2 regions of the Paraburkholderia sp. GAS333 genome follow, and region 2 is predicted to be linked to the other one. Evidence: riboswitches for the same ligand, from Rfam matches in the RefSeq annotation. Region 2 holds a riboswitch; the other holds the start of a gene.

Region 1 (7,733 bases), on a different contig from region 2:
GATGCTCATTCATCCGAATTTCGACCCCATTGCCATTCATCTGGGGCCGCTTGCAGTGCGCTGGTATGGACTGATGTACCTCGTCGCGTTCATCGCGGCGATCGTCGTCGGACGGCTGCGTCTGCGTTTGCCGTATGTCGCCGCGCAAGGCTGGACCGCGAAAGATATCGACGACATGCTGTTTTACGGCGTGCTCGGCACCATCCTCGGCGGCCGTCTCGGCTATGTGCTGTTCTATAAGGCGAGCTTTTATTTCGCGCATCCGCTCGACATCTTCAAGGTATGGCAGGGCGGCATGTCGTTTCACGGCGGCTTCCTCGGCGTGACCATCGCGATGGTGCTGTTCGCGTATCAACGCAAGCGCTCGTGGCTGCAGGTCACCGACTTCGTTGCGCCGATGGTGCCCACCGGGCTCGCCGCAGGACGTCTCGGCAACTTCATCAACGGTGAGTTGTGGGGACGCGTGACCGATCCGTCCGCGCCTTGGGCGATGCTGTTTCCAGGCGCCGCACCGGACGACGCGGCGTGGCTTTCCGCGCATCCGCAACTGGCCGCGCAATGGCATCTGAACGAAGTGTTCGCGCAATATCACATGCTGCCGCGGCATCCGTCGGAACTGTATGAGATCGCGCTCGAAGGCATTGCGCTGTTCTTCGTGCTGATTTTCTTTTCGCGCAAACCGAAGCCGATGGGCTCGATTTCCGCGGTGTTCCTGATTGGCTACGGCCTCGCTCGCTTCACGGTTGAGTTCGCGCGTGAACCGGACGACTTCCTCGGGCTGCTCGCCATGGGTCTTTCCATGGGTCAATGGCTGTCGCTGCCGATGATTCTCGTGGGCATCGGCCTGCTCGTGTGGTCGTATAAGCGTGCGCGGCGGCAACCGGCACAGGCCGTGAGCGCAAGCTGATCTGATTTGATCTGATCGCTACGGGTTGCCGTAGCGCATGGTTAATGACAAACGCCACGGCATGCCGTGGCGTTTGTCATTTCAACCGGACTATCGAGCGCGATACAGCGCGTTACTTCATCTGCACCGAGCCCGACACGTTGACCGTTACTGTCGACGTACCGCCTTCGAGCGGCATCGGCGCCGCGGCCTTCGCGTCTGCGCCCATAGCGCGCGCGCTCATCATCATCATGGGACGCGGCATCACGCCGCCATGATTGACGCTGACCTCGCGGATCGAATATCCACTGAACCCAAACGCCTGTGCCGACGATGCGGCCTGCTCGCGGAACGACCTGATCGCCTCGCCCGTGAGCTTCTGCTCGGCGGCGCGTTGCGCTTCCGGCGACAGCGAGAACTGCACGTTGCCGACCTGCATGATCGATGCCATTTGCCCCGCGAGTTTTGACGCCGCCGCGAAGTCGTGCGATTCGAGCACGACCTCCGTGCGGCCGCGCCATGCAGAAATGCGTCCATCACGATCGGTGGACGGGAAGATCGAGAACGAACCGGTGTGAGCCGTCACACCGCTCACGCCGCGCGCTTTCTGCAGTGCCGAATCGGCACGCTGATTCAGCGTGGACGTGAGCGCCGACGGATCGCTCGCTTCCTGCTCGTAAAACAGCGTGATATCGACTACGTCCTGCTGAATTTCCGCGCTAGCTTGTGCATTCAGCGACAGCACGCCCGAAGGCTGAGCTTGCATGACGCCTTGCGCGCGCGCGAGGGTCGGGGTCAGCGTAAGCGCGACGGGTGCGGAGCAGATAAGCGCGAGTGCGACTGCCCGTGCGGTGTTTTTTGTCATTGCTCGACTCCTTGCTTGAACAGGTTGATGCACGATTGGCACGAACGGCGTGCGACAAATGGCACGCTGTTTGCCAGTCCCTCTGTGCGTCCGTTAGGCGCTTGTAACCTGAGCTTGGTTCCCTGATCTCACTTTGCTTTAATCGTCGCGACCCGGTTTTACATCGACGTCGAACAGGCTTCACGCGAGTCTTAAACAAGCCGCTTCGTGATGAAGCGCCACTCGGCTTCGGTCACCGGCGTGATCGACAAACGGTTGCCCTTGGCGAGCACGCGCATGTCCTGCAATTCTTCGTGCTCGCGCAAAGTTGCGAGCGGAATCAGCGGAATTTTCTTTTTGAATACGACGTCGACGAGCAGCCAGCGCGGCGTTTCCTGCGACGACTTTTCGTCGTAGTACGGGCTCTTCCTGTCGAATTGTGTCGGGTCCGGGTAGGCAGTGGACGAGACCTCCGCGAGCCCCGCGATACCGGGTTGAGGACAGCTCGAGTGATAGAACAGCACGCCGTCGCCGACCTGCATCATGTCGCGCATGAAATTGCGCGCCTGATAGTTGCGCACGCCGGTCCACGGTAACGTGTGGCGCGGTGCGTTGGCGAGATGGTCGATGCTTGCTTCGTCCGGTTCGGACTTCATTAGCCAGTAGCGCATGAATCGAATTGAACGTGGTTGACGTTAAGGGCTTGACGGCACGAACGAAAAACGCGAACGGAGAAAACGTACGTGAAACCGGAGCCCAAAGAAAAACGGCATCGAACCGAAGTCCGATGCCGTTCTAGATAAGGTCCCCGCCTTAGCCGCTAGGCCGGCATCCTGAACCGGGGGTTCAGAATTGGTCGCAGTTAGCAACACTTCGGGTACATCAGACAGAGTGACGCGCACACCCGTGCTACAAATTTCCGCAACCGTGCACATGGCATTGGTTCAAGGAATATATGACCTTGGCGAACCAGGCAGGGAAGCTAAACGGATGAAGCTTAAACGATTGAACTCAAACGTTTGCCGAGATTGACTCACCTTCGTTTGAATCCGCAGTGGATCTCAGGACCGACTGCTACTTACTGCATGTTGTACTGCTGAATCACAGTACCCAGTTGTTCGTTCATTTGATGCATTGTACGCCGGATTTCCTCTGCAGGAAATGCTTCTCCGTGTCTAACGCTCGATTGGAGCCTAAGCAGTTCCGATGCCAGCGACAGCGCAGCCATGACGGCAATGCGATCCGTGCCGCGCACGTTGCTGTTATTGCGGATCTTCGACATTTCGGCGTCGACGCGAGCAACCGCTTCAAGCAGTGCGCCTTCCGTTTCCGGCGAGCACGCGAGGCGATAGGGCACGTCGAGAATCGATACTTCGATCTGCTTGGTGGTCATGCATTTTCTCCGTGGCGGGTCACTTCGCTCTCCGCTTCGACAGCGTGCTGAGCAGGCTCGAGCAGATCGAGCTGGTTATCCGGCTCGCTGTTCGCGCGGGCCCGCGGCAGTTTCTCGAGAATTGCATTCAGGCGCACCTGAGCGTCGTCGATTTTCGCGGACAGCGCATCGCGTTCGGCCTGCAATGCGTCGCGCTCTTCGCGCAACAGTGCAAGTTCCGTGCGCGTAGCTTCTGCTTCGGCGCGTGATTGGGCGAGCTGATCTTCGAGCGCGATTCGCGCTTCATTGTGGCGTTGGCTGATCGCGATCAGCTTGCCGATATTCTGTGAAAGTGATTCGAGTTCGGTGAGCATGTGCTGCGTCCTCTAAAGACATTGCATTTTAGCGCGGAATATCGCAGGTTCCGACAATTGTCTCGTTTCGAGACGTAACAACATTGCTTTATGCAGGCTTTTATCGACCTTATGATGAAAAACACCTCGCCGGTCGGACAATATTCTGCATTTAACAGAACGGCTTGCGATGGTGCAACCGTTCTTGACGCACTTCGAGGCCGCTCCTAAACTTGCCGCACTCTGGTGCCCGCGCGCTTTTCAACAGTGCGTAGTTAAACGGGAAGCAGGGCGCATGTTCCGTGAACCGGAACGCGCTAACCTGCGCTGCCCCCGCAACGGTAAGCGGCCGCATTCGTCATGCAGGTCGATCCTGATCGCGTGTTTGAAGCTCAACATGTGAGTGTGCCACTGCGCGTTACGCGTGGGAAGGTGGGATCGATGTGTCGCCAGCCCGGATACCGGCCAGAGGGAGAGGCACGTCCCCCGCGAAAATGTTAAATACGGGGGTGCCTCGTTACGCATCGGCCTGCGGGGAAGCGGGCCGCGCACGCTATCCACAGGAATGCCATCCCATGTTGTCCCCCATCGCTCGCGCGGTGCTGCTCGCATTTGCGAGCCTGCCGCTCGTCGTGCATGCGCAGAGTGCTGCATCGCCATCTTCGTCCGCGTCCGCTTCAGATGCTGCAGATTCTGCTGCCGCTACCACGTCTGAATCGGCGTCGTCATCATCGTCATCGGGCGATGTGTCCGCTGCAGATGATTCGTCCACGCTACTGTCGCCCGTCGTCGTGACCGCGGGGCGCACGCCGCAACCGCTCGCGGACACGATTCCGCAGACCACGTTATTCGATCAGCAGGATCTCACCGACACCACCGCCACCGACTTGCCCGGTCTGCTGCAACTCGCGCCCGGCGCGCAAATCTCGCGGACAGGTGGCCCTGGTTCGACGGCGAGCCTGTTCTTGCGCGGCGCGTCGTCGACGCAATCGCTGTTGCTGATCGACGGCGTGCGGGTCGATTCCGTGAGCCTCGGTTCGGCGCAAATCTCGCAGATCCCGCTCGATCAGATCGACCGCGTCGAAGTCGTGAACGGCAACGTGTCCGCGTTATACGGCTCGGGTGCGATCGGCGGGGTGGTGCAGGTGTTCACGAAAGACGGCGGCGATCATCCGCCTCGCTTCAATTTTTCGGTGGGCTACGGCAGCTATCACACGCAGACCCAGCAGATGGGTGTGAACGGCGCACTCGACAAAGACGGCAACACGACCTTCAGCATCTCGCTCGCGCGCTCGAAAGACGACGGCTTTTCGTCGCTCAATCCCGCCCAGGCGTCGGGCGCGAATCCGAATGCGAACGGCTATCTGAACGAGAGCATCTCGGCTTCGTTGCGTCACAAGTTCAACGACCAATGGGACGCGGGCGTCACGTTCTTCCAGTCGAACGGCAACAACAGTTACGACAACGCGTACGGCGAGCCGACCGATCTGAACAATCTGTACAGCAAGGTGCGCCAGGCGTCGGTGTTCGCGAACGGCAAGCTGACCGACTGGTGGACCACGCATTTCATCGTGTCCGAAGGCGACGACCGCAGTGTGTCGAACACCAACGGCATCTATAACGGCCGCTTCGACACCGACAATCGTCAGTACACGTGGCAGAACGATTTTGCATTGGCCGCTCAACAGAAACTGCAGGTCGGCTACGAACATCTCGATCAGACGCTCGAATCGGACACCTTTGCCGCGCCCGAGCGTCACGTCGATTCGGGTTTCGTCGGCTATACGGGACGCTTCGGGCGCAACCAGATTCAGGCGAACGTACGGCACGACCAGTATTCCGATTTCGGCGGAGCGAACAGTTACTATCTCGGCTACGGTTTCGACATCACCGGGAACTGGAAGGCAACCGCAAGCTATTCGGATTCGTTCCGCGCCCCGAGTTTCGACGATCTGTACTATCCGTACAGCGGCAATCCGTCGATCAAACCGGAGCGCAGTCATTCGATCGAAGCCGCGTTGCAGTACGCGTCGAATGCGCTTGGCGTGATGCGCCTGAGCGCATTCCAGACCCGCTATTCGAATCTGATCGACTATCCCGAAGTGTCGCCCGGCATCTATCTGGCCGAGAATGTCGGCCGTGCGAAGGTGCAGGGGCTCGAAGGCTCGTGGAGCGGACATGTCGGCAAGACGGACGTGCGTGCCTCGTTGACGCTGCAAAATCCCGTCGACCTCGACAACGATGTCGACCTCGTGCGGCGCGCGCGGCGCTTCGGCTCGCTGGCGGTGAATCGCAGCATTGCAGGGTGGCGCGTGGGTGGCGAATGGATCGTGAGCGGCGCGCGTAGCGACAGCAGCGGCAATCTGGGCGGCTATGGCATCGTCAATCTGTCGGCGCGCTACAACATCACGAAAGCGTGGTACGTCACCGCGCAAATCGACAATCTGTTGAACAAGGACTATGAAACGGCCTACTCGTATAACTCGCCGCGACGCGGTGCGTATGTCACGATCGGTTGGCAGCAGCAGTGACGCGCGCGCTGCGTTGAGATCACGCGGATGAATCGTCCTCCGGTTTCGATGCCCGCTGCCGCGCGCGTGATGAGCGCGAAGCGCGCGGCAGCGATATGGCTCGTGCTCGCCTGCGTCGCGCTGGCGGTGCTGCTCGCGTCGCTCGCGTTGGGCAGCGTGTCGCTCGCACCGGGACGCGTGTTGACGGCGTTGCTGCCGTCGCATGCGTTCACGGCGTCGCCGGTCGAATCGGGCGACCTTGCTGGCGAGATCGTCCGCACGCTGCGTTTACCGCGCGCGCTGGCCGGTTTTGCGTGCGGCGCATTGCTCGCATTGGCGGGCGCGTTGTTGCAGGTGCTGTTGCGCAACCCGTTGGCCGAGCCGTACATATTGGGCGTATCGGGCGGCGCGGCGACCTTTGCGCTGCTCGCGATGATCGCCGGTTGCGCATGGTGGATCGTCGACGCCGGTGCATTCGCCGGCGCGTTCGTGTCGATTTTGCTGGTGCTCGGTCTCGCTCGCCGCGAGTTGTGGCGCGGCGAACCGCAAGACACGTCGCCGCGTTTGCTGCTGACTGGCGCGGTGATCGCGGCTGGGTGGGGCGCGCTGATCACGCTGCTGCTCAACCTCGCACCCGACAGCCGTCTGCGCGGCATGCTGTTCTGGCTGACCGGCGACCTCAACGGCGGCGCGATGCCGTGGACCGCGCTCGTGGCGCTGGTCATCGCGCTGCTGGCCATCGTGCCGGTCGCGCCGCGTCTGAATGTTCTGTTGCGCGGCGATGCCGCCGCGCAAGCGCTCGGCGTCGCGGTGATGCCGCTGCGTTTGCGCGTGTATCTGGTGGCGTCGCTCGCGGCGGCCGCGGCAGTGACGACCGCGGGCACCATCGGCTTCGTCGGACTCGTGGTGCCGCATATGCTGCGACTCGCGTTCGGCAACGATCAGCGCATGTTGTTGCCGGCCGCAGCGCTCGGCGGCGGCGTCGCGGTGATGGGCGCGGACCTGATCGCGCGCACGGTGATCGCGCCCGCGCAATTGCCGGTCGGCGTGATTACGTCGATCGTCGGTGTACCCATTTTTCTGTGGATGCTGTTGCGCAGGCGCCGATGATGCAAGCTCGCTATAACCCTCAGCAACACGCGCTCAGTGCGCAAGGCGTAACCTTGCGCGCCGGTTCGCGCACCTTGCTCGACGCGTTCACGCACACGTTTTATCCCGGCGAAATCTGGTGTGTCGCGGGACCGAACGGCGCGGGCAAGACGACGTTGTTGTCGACGCTCGCGGGTTTGCGGCAGGCGTCGGCGGGACAGGTCGAACTGGACGGCATACGTTTGCGCGACTGGCAGCCGCTGCCGCTTGCGCAGCGGCGCGCATTGATGCCTCAAAGCGCACCCGACGCATTCAGCGCGAGTGTGCTCGACATCGTCACACTGAACCGCTTCCCGCATCTGAACGGCTGGGGTTGGGAGCGTGACGCCGATCGCGATGCGGCGCATGCTGCGCTCGATCTGCTGGGGTTGGCCGCGTTCGCCGCGCGCGACGTGCTTTCTTTGTCAGGCGGCGAGCGTCAACGGGTGGCGCTCGCGGCGGTGTTATGTCAGGACGCGCCGTTGTTACTGCTCGACGAACCGCTGTCGCATCTCGATCTGCATCATCAGATCGACTGCCTGGAAGCGCTGACGGCGTGGGCGCGCGAACCGCGTCGTACCGTGATGTTTTCTTGTCACGATCTGAATCTCGCGCGCCGTTTCGCGACGCATGCGCTGCT
Region 2 (7,733 bases):
GGCCAACTTCAAATGTGCCGAACGGCGCGAAATCCGCTGACAACGCATGCTAGCCGTGACGGGCAACCGGTTGAGGTCGAACGGCGGTTGCGTCAGTGCGGAAATGGCGGCTCTGCGGAGCGTTCACCCGCCCTTCGCATACAACGTCGATTCCGCGAAGCCTTCCGCAGCCAGCACGTCGCCGACCAGAATCAACGCGGTCCGCTCGATCGAAGTCGACTGCACCTTGCCGACGATATCGTCCAGCGTGCCGGTGATCTTCTCCTCATCCGGCCAGCTCGCGCGATAGATCACCGCAATCGGGCACGCGCCGCCGTAATGCGGGCGAAGCTCATCGACGATACGCGCAAGGTGCCTCACGCCCAGGTGGATCGCCATCGTCGCGCGATGCGCGGCGAGATCGCCGAGTTGCTCGCCTGCGGGCATCGAGGTCTTGCTCGCGTAGCGCGTGAGAATCAGCGTCTGCGACACATCGGGCAGTGTCAGTTCGCAGCCAAGCGCCGCCGCGCATGCGGCCGTGGCGGTCACGCCCGGCACGATCTCGTAGGGAATGTCCAACTCGCGCAGACGCCGAATCTGCTCGCCGATCGCGCCGTACAGCGACGGGTCGCCGGAATGTACGCGCGCCACGTGCTGCCCCTTGTCATGCGCGGCCTTGAGTAGCGCGACGATCTGATCGAGGTCGAGTTCGGCGGTATTGACGACCTGTTCCGCGGTGTGTCCATCGAGCACCGCAGCCGGCACCAGCGAACCCGCGTACAGGATCACCGGGCAACTGCGCACGAGGCGCTGCCCTTTCACCGTGATCAGTTCCGGGTCGCCAGGACCCGCGCCGATAAAAAACACCGTCATTCGATACTCCAGCCATTCGTTATTCCACGCGTTCGTGTCGCCGTGGATTGTGTGTGTGTTTCACGCGCGCAATGCGTGCAGCAGATCCGCGACGTCGTCGAATTCGCGATCGGTCGCGGGCAACGCCGGACGTCGCAGCATGATCACCGGCAAGCGACGCTCTCGCGCGACCTCGAGTTTCGCTTCGGTCGCGCTGCCGCCGCTATTCTTGCTGACTACGACGTCGAACGCCTGCAGCGCGAACAGCGCGCGCTCGCCCTCGAGCGTGAACGGGCCGCGCGCCGCGAGGATTCGCGCGCGCGGACTGTCCTTGTGCGACTCCAGACAGCGCACGGTCCAGAACTGATGCGGCGGAATCTCGTCGAGATGCGCGAGCGGTTCGCGTCCTAACGTCAACAGCGGCCGGCGAAACGGCGCGAGCGCGGCGACGAGTTCGTGCCAGTCGCCGACCATCCGCCAGTCGTCGCCGCTTTGCGCCTGCCAGCCACGGCGGCGCAGCGCCCAACACGGCACGCGGGCGGCGGCGCAGGCGCGCACCGCGTTCGCGCTGATCTGTGCGGCGTAGGGATGCGTTGCGTCGATCACCAGCGTGATCTTTTCGCTTTCGATGTAACGCGCGAGCCCCTCGCTGCCGCCGAATCCGCCGACGCGCACTTCGCACGACAAGTCCTCGGGCACCTTGCCGAGGCCCGCGAGACTGTACACGTCGGCGGGGCCGAGTTGCCGCGCGATTTTCAACGCGTCGCCGGTGCCGCCCAGCAGCAGTACCCTGACGGGTTGTGTCGTGGCTGGCGTCATCGTGCGGCTCCGATCAGATTGCCCTGGCGGTCGATCGCGAACATTTCCACGCTGACCTGCGGCGGAACGATATCGCGCGCGACGGCCAGCGCATGCCGGCAGACGATATCGCCGAGCGGCACCTGCTGCGCGTGCGCGAGCGCCACTGCCTGCTGACTCGTATTGGCCGCGCGAATCGCGGTTTGCAGAGCGTCATCGGCACCGTATCCGGCGGCCCATGTCGCCAGCCGTTCGAGATCGATGCTCGAATTCCGGCTATGCAGATCGAGATGCCCGGCCGCCAGCTTGCTGAGCTTGCCGAAGCCGCCGCACACGCTGAGCCGCTCGACCGGCGCGCGCTTCATATGCTTGAGCACCGCGCCGACGAAGTCGCCCATTTCGATCAGCGCGATATCGGGCAGCGCATAGTGCGCGCGCATCGCGTCCTCGCTGGCGTTGCCGGTGCAGGCCGCGAGATGCGTGTAGCCGTTCGCGCGCGCCACGTCGATGCCCTGATGAATCGACGCGATATAAGCCGAGCACGAGAACGGCCGCACGATCCCGGTGGTGCCGAGAATCGACAATCCGCCGATGATGCCCAGCCGCGGGTTCATCGTTTTCAACGCGAGTTCCGCGCCGCCTTCGACGCCGATCGTCACTTCGAAGCCGCCGCTGTACGCATGCTCGGCGGCGAGTTCGGTCAGATGCTGCGTCATCATGCTGCGCGGCACGGGATTGATCGCCGGTTCTCCGACCGGCAGTGTCAGACCGGCTCGCGTCACGGTGCCGACGCCAGGCCCCGAGCGAAAAATCACGCCGGGTTCGGCGATCAGGCGCACGCGCGCGAACACGATCGCGCCGTGGGTGACGTCGGGGTCGTCGCCGGCGTCCTTGACGGTGCCGGCTTCGGCAACGTCAGCGCTGCTGGCGTTGCCGGCATCTCCGGCGACATGGACGTCATCGGCGACATCGGTGTCATTGACGACGCGGCGGCAGTAGACCAGCGGCATCGGCACATGCTGGCCCTTGGGCAGCGTAATTTCCGCGACCTCGCTGACGACGCCCGCAAGCAGCAGACGCGCCGCCGCCAGCGACGTCGCGGTGGCGCAACTGCCGGTCGTGTAGCCGCTACGTAGCGGCGCGGGTTGTTCGGGTGTTTCGTCGCGCATTACGGATGATCGGTGGAAACGGCGGGCATGTTGCCCGGGATACCCGCAGCGTGCTTCGTCACGTCGAGCATCGTGATCGGCAACGCCTGACGCCACGTATCGAAACCGCCGAGCGGCCGCGCGTCGGCCAGCGCGACGCGGGTCAGCGTGCCTCCGTGCCGGTCGCGCCACGCGATCAGCGCCGCTTCGCCTTGCAGCGTGACCGCGTTCGCCACCAGACGGCCGCCGTCGCGCAGACTCTCCCAGCAGGTTTCCAGCACGCCCGGCACCGTCACGCCACCGCCGATAAACACCGCATCCGGCGCGGGCAGTCCGTGCAGCGCCTCGGGCGCGCGGCCCGCGACGAGTTGCAGACCCGGCACGCCCAATGTGTCGCGGTTATGTTCGATAAAAGCCTGCCGCTCCGGATGCCCTTCGACGGCAATCGCGCGGCAGGCGGGATGCGCGCGCATCCATTCGATCCCGATCGAGCCGCTGCCCGCGCCCACGTCCCACAGCAATTCGCCGGGCGTCGGCGCGAGGCGCGCGAGCGTGATCGCGCGCACATCGCGTTTGGTCAACTGGCCGTCGTGGCGAAACGCGTCGTCAGGCAGACCGCAGGTCAGCGGCAGACGCGGCGCGGCTTCGTCCGCGCGGCATTCGAGCGCGATCAGATTCAGCGCGGCGACTTCGCCCGCGGGCCATTGATCGGCCCGGCCGTCGATCCGCCGTTCCAGATCGCCGCCCAGATGTTCGAGCACGACCATCCGGGTCGCGCCGAAGCCGCGCGTCGCCAGCAACGCGGCAAGCGCGGCGGGCGTGCGGCCGTCGGCGCTCAGCACGAAAATGCGCGCGCCGTCATGCAGATGCGCATTCAACGCCGCCAGCGGACGACCCACCACCGACACCGTCGCCACGTCCTGCAACGGCCAGCCCAAACGCGCTGCCGCCAGCGACAACGACGACGGCGCGGGCAGCACCCGCAGTTCGCCCTCGGGCAACTGCCGCGCCAGCGTCGCGCCGACGCCGAACAGCATCGGGTCGCCGCTCGCCAGCACGCACACGCTCTGATTGCGCTCGGCCAGCAACGGTGCGAGATCGAACGGACGCGGCCACTGGGTGCGGCGCGCGGCGAGTCGCGCGGGCAGCATCGCCAGATGACGTTCGCCGCCATAAATCACCGACGCCGTCAGCAAAGCACGCCGCGCGGGCCGTCCCAAACCGGCGAAGCCGTCGTCGCCAATGCCCACTACGGTCAGCCATGCCGGCATGCATCCATCCTCACTCTGAATCTTCAAATAATGCGCTGTGCCACGCCTGTCAAAGCGTCCAGCCTCGTTGCGCTGTCCGAAAAAAGGCATAATACAGCCGCCGGTGCCCTTCGGGGCCGAAGAGGGAACACAGTGCCACTGTGGCTGCCCCCGCAACTGTATGCAGCGAGTCCGCCTGCGCTGCGCGCCACTGGATTGACCGGGAAGGCCGCGGCGGATCATGACCTGCCAGCCAGGAGACCTGCCGGCAACACTGTTCGTGCCAGCCAACATCGGGCGGGGTGTACCGATGCCGCAGCAAGCCTGACGCGGCTTGCTCGGGTTTTTGTGCGACGCTCAACCCGGTGTCCGTCTTGAATCAAGCTTCGCCCTCCCTCGTTTTGCCTCACGCGGTCCCGACACTGCGGCCCTCGGCGTGTCCGGGGCTGCTGCGCATCGTCGCCGCGCGCGATGGCGGGATCTGCCGGATCAAGCTGCCTGGCGGCGTATTGAGCGCGGCGCAGGCCGAGGTTATCGCAGGCGCGAGCGCACGGCACGCGGCCGGGGTGGTTGAGTTGACCAATCGCGCGAATTTGCAGGTGCGCGGGGTGCGTAGCGGGCACGAAGCGGCGTTGATCGAGGCGCTGGTGGGTGCGGGGCTTGGGCCTGAGCCTATGTCGGGGGGGAGCGTGGCCGTTAATGCGAGCGCCGCTTCCGCCGACGATGTCCGCAACGTGATGATCAGCCCCGCCGCCGGACGCGATCCCGCGGCCCTGGTCGATACGACGCAGCTGTGTGCCGAACTGCTCGCGCTGCTGCAAAGCGACACGCGGTTTGCAGCGTTGTCGCCGAAATTCGCGTTGCTGCTGGATGGCGGTGAGCGGCTGGCGCGGGTCGATCATCCGCATGATGTGTGGATCGCGGCGTCGCAGGGTGTCGAGGGTGTGCGGTTCGTGTTCGGGTTGGCGGGATGCCCGCCGGAGGCTTCGGCTTCGGCTTCGGCTTCGGCTTCGGCTTCGGCTTCGGCTTCGGCTTTTCAAAGCGTAGCTGCGCCTGAACCGCAGCAAGTCGGGCGGCTTAACAAAGGCACAGGCCCATTAGCCGCCGTATCGCCCGCGCAAGTCCCGGCTCTCGTGCGAGCGCTGCTGCACACCTTCCTCGACCTCGCCGCCGACGACGCCACCCGCATGCGTCACCTGCTCGCCACCCATGCCGTCGATGCCATCCTGCAGCACGCCCAGACCTACGTCGACTTCCCGCTCTCACGCGACGCGTCGCTCGCCGGCTGGCAACGCAGCACGCCAGCCGACGCCGGCCTTCGCCTCGGCGCGCATCCGCAATGCAAGTTGGGAACATGGCACGCAGGCGGCCAACCGCCGCTCGGCCGCGTCGATGCCGATACCTTGCGCGCCCTCGCCTTGCTCGCGCGCCAGCACAACACCGGCATCCTGCACATCACCCCGTGGCAAAGCGTGCTGCTTCCCGACCTCGCGACCGACACCGTGCCCGCCGTGCTAACCGCACTGAACGCGCTCGGCCTCGCCTGCGACCCGTCGCAGCCGATCACGCGTCTGATCGCGTGCGCCGGGTCGAGCGGCTGCGCAAAAAGTCTCGCGGACACCAAAGCCGACGCGCAGCAACTCGCCGCGCAACTGCCCGCGGGCGTCGAAGTGCACCTCAGCGGCTGCCCGCGATCCTGCGCGGCCGCGCATTGCGCGCCCTACACGCTGCTGGCGGTTGCGCCCGGCAGCTACGACCTTTATCGACGCGACGACAGCGGATCCGGTTTCGGCCGCTGCGTCGCGCACCAACTGACGATCCAACAGGCCGCCGACACGCTCGCGCGCCTGGCCCGGAGTAACACTGATGCTTGAATACATACGCGACGGTCAGGAGATCTATCGCCAGTCGTTCGCGACGATCCGCGCGGAGGCCGACCTGTCGCGCATTCCCGCCGACCTCGAAAAACTCGCGGTGCGCGTGATCCACGCATGCGGGATGGTCGACGTGATCGACGATCTGCAATTTTCCGCCGATGCCGGCACCGCAGGCCGCGTCGCCCTCGCTCAAGGCGCGCCGATTCTGTGCGACGCGGGCATGGTCGCGCAGGGCATCACGCGAGCCCGGCTGCCCGCGGGCAACGAAGTGATCTGCACGCTCACGCAGCCGGACGTCCCCGCGCTCGCCCGCGAACTTGGCAATACGCGCTCGGCTGCCGCGCTCGAATTGTGGCGTCCGCATCTGGCGGGCAGCGTCGTCGTGATCGGCAATGCGCCGACCGCGCTGTTTCATCTGCTCGACATGCTCGATGCCGGCGCGCCAAAACCCGCGCTGATCCTCGGCTTTCCGGTGGGTTTTATCGGCGCGGCCGAATCGAAGGCGATGCTCGCGCAGGACAGTCGCGGCGTGCCCTTCGTCGTCGTGAACGGCCGGCGCGGCGGTAGCGCGATGGCTGCCGCGGCCGTCAATGCGCTCGCAACGGAGGTCGAATAAATGGCGGTGCAAGGACGTTTGCTCGGACTCGGCGTCGGCCCCGGCGACCCCGAACTCATCACGCTGAAGGCGCTGCGTTTGCTGAAAGCGGCACCCGTGGTCGCGTATTTCGTCGCCAAGGGGAAAAAGGGCAACGCGTTCAGCATCATCGAAGCGCATTTGCACGAGGCGCAGCAGCATCTGCCGCTGGTTTATCCGGTGACGACCGAGGCGCTCGAACCGCCGCTGTCGTATGAAGCGATCATTGCCGACTTCTACGACACCGCCGCAGGCGTCGTGTCCGCGCATCTCGACGCGGGTCGCGACGTGGCGGTGATCTGCGAAGGCGATCCGTTCTTCTACGGCTCGTACATGTACCTGCACGACCGGCTCGCGGCGCGCTACGACAGCGAAGTCGTGCCCGGCGTCTGCTCGATGCTCGGCGGCGCGGCGGTGCTCGGTGCGCCGCTGGTGTATCGCAACCAGAGCCTGTCGGTGTTGTCGGGCGTGCTGCCAGAGGAAGATTTGCGCCGCCGTCTCGCCGATGCCGACGCTGCCGTGATCATGAAACTCGGCCGCAATTTCGACAAGGTGCGGCGCGTGCTTGGCGAGCTTGGCCTCGCGAAACGTGCGCTTTACGTCGAACGCGCGACGATGGGCAATCAGCGCATCGTGCCGCTCGCGGACGTCGATCCGATGGCGTCGCCGTATTTTTCGCTGCTCGTCGTGCCGGGGGAAAAATGGCAAGGATGACGGCAGCGCCCGCCATCGTGATTCTCGGCGCGGGCGCGTTGGAGACTGCCCGGCGCATTCAGGCTTTGTATCGCGGACGTGGTGCGGGCGAAGGTGAACGACTCGCAGCCGAGGCTGATGTCGCGAAGACCGCAGGCGATGCGCACGCGAGTCATCTGGAAGGCGTAGCAAATGCCAGCGGCTCTGCTGCTGCTTCGAACCCCGCGTCTGCGAATCCCGCTGCTCCGCTGGCAAGCGCCGCTTGCCAGATCCACGCACTGCAAGGCCGTGTCGAGGCCGATGTCGGCTATACCGAACTCGGCGCGCATCTGTGCGAACTCTACGCACGCGGCACACCGATCGTCGCCTTGTGCGCAGCGGGCATCGTGATTCGCTGCCTCGCGCCGATGCTGTCGAACAAGGGCGTCGAGCCGCCGGTGCTCGCCGTCGCCGAAGACGGCAGCGCGGTCGTGCCGTTGCTCGGCGGACTCGCCGGCGTCAA

Evidence for each region. A riboswitch is a leader RNA that binds a small molecule or an ion and turns the genes downstream of it on or off. The one in region 2 is predicted to bind cobalamin.
Region 1: it holds a riboswitch for cobalamin, as region 2 does, so the genes downstream of both, ABH945_RS14305 (TonB-dependent receptor domain-containing protein) here and cobG (precorrin-3B synthase) in region 2, are expected to answer to the same signal.

Annotation. Positions count from the first base shown of each region.
Region 1 covers NZ_JBNDKS010000002.1:1,147,193-1,154,925, forward strand. The annotation lists gene lgt (prolipoprotein diacylglyceryl transferase) at 2-907, shown strand; gene ABH945_RS14280 (SIMPL domain-containing protein) at 1,020-1,751, opposite strand; gene ABH945_RS14285 (EVE domain-containing protein) at 1,943-2,401, opposite strand; RNA gene ssrS (6S RNA) at 2,532-2,713, opposite strand; gene ABH945_RS14295 (cell division protein ZapA) at 2,809-3,123, opposite strand; gene ABH945_RS14300 (ATPase) at 3,120-3,476, opposite strand; cobalamin riboswitch at 3,683-3,939, shown strand; gene ABH945_RS14305 (TonB-dependent receptor domain-containing protein) at 4,031-5,986, shown strand; gene ABH945_RS14310 (FecCD family ABC transporter permease) at 6,014-7,075, shown strand; gene ABH945_RS14315 (ABC transporter ATP-binding protein) at 7,075-7,733, shown strand, end outside.
Region 2 covers NZ_JBNDKS010000004.1:340,785-348,517, reverse strand. The annotation lists gene cobM (precorrin-4 C(11)-methyltransferase) at 124-852, opposite strand; gene ABH945_RS23545 (cobalt-precorrin-6A reductase) at 913-1,650, opposite strand; gene ABH945_RS23540 (cobalt-precorrin-5B (C(1))-methyltransferase) at 1,647-2,798, opposite strand; gene cbiE (precorrin-6y C5,15-methyltransferase (decarboxylating) subunit CbiE) at 2,798-4,048, opposite strand; cobalamin riboswitch at 4,133-4,311, shown strand; gene cobG (precorrin-3B synthase) at 4,393-5,901, shown strand; gene ABH945_RS23525 (precorrin-8X methylmutase) at 5,894-6,520, shown strand; gene ABH945_RS23520 (precorrin-2 C(20)-methyltransferase) at 6,521-7,252, shown strand; gene cobJ (precorrin-3B C(17)-methyltransferase) at 7,249-7,733, shown strand, end outside.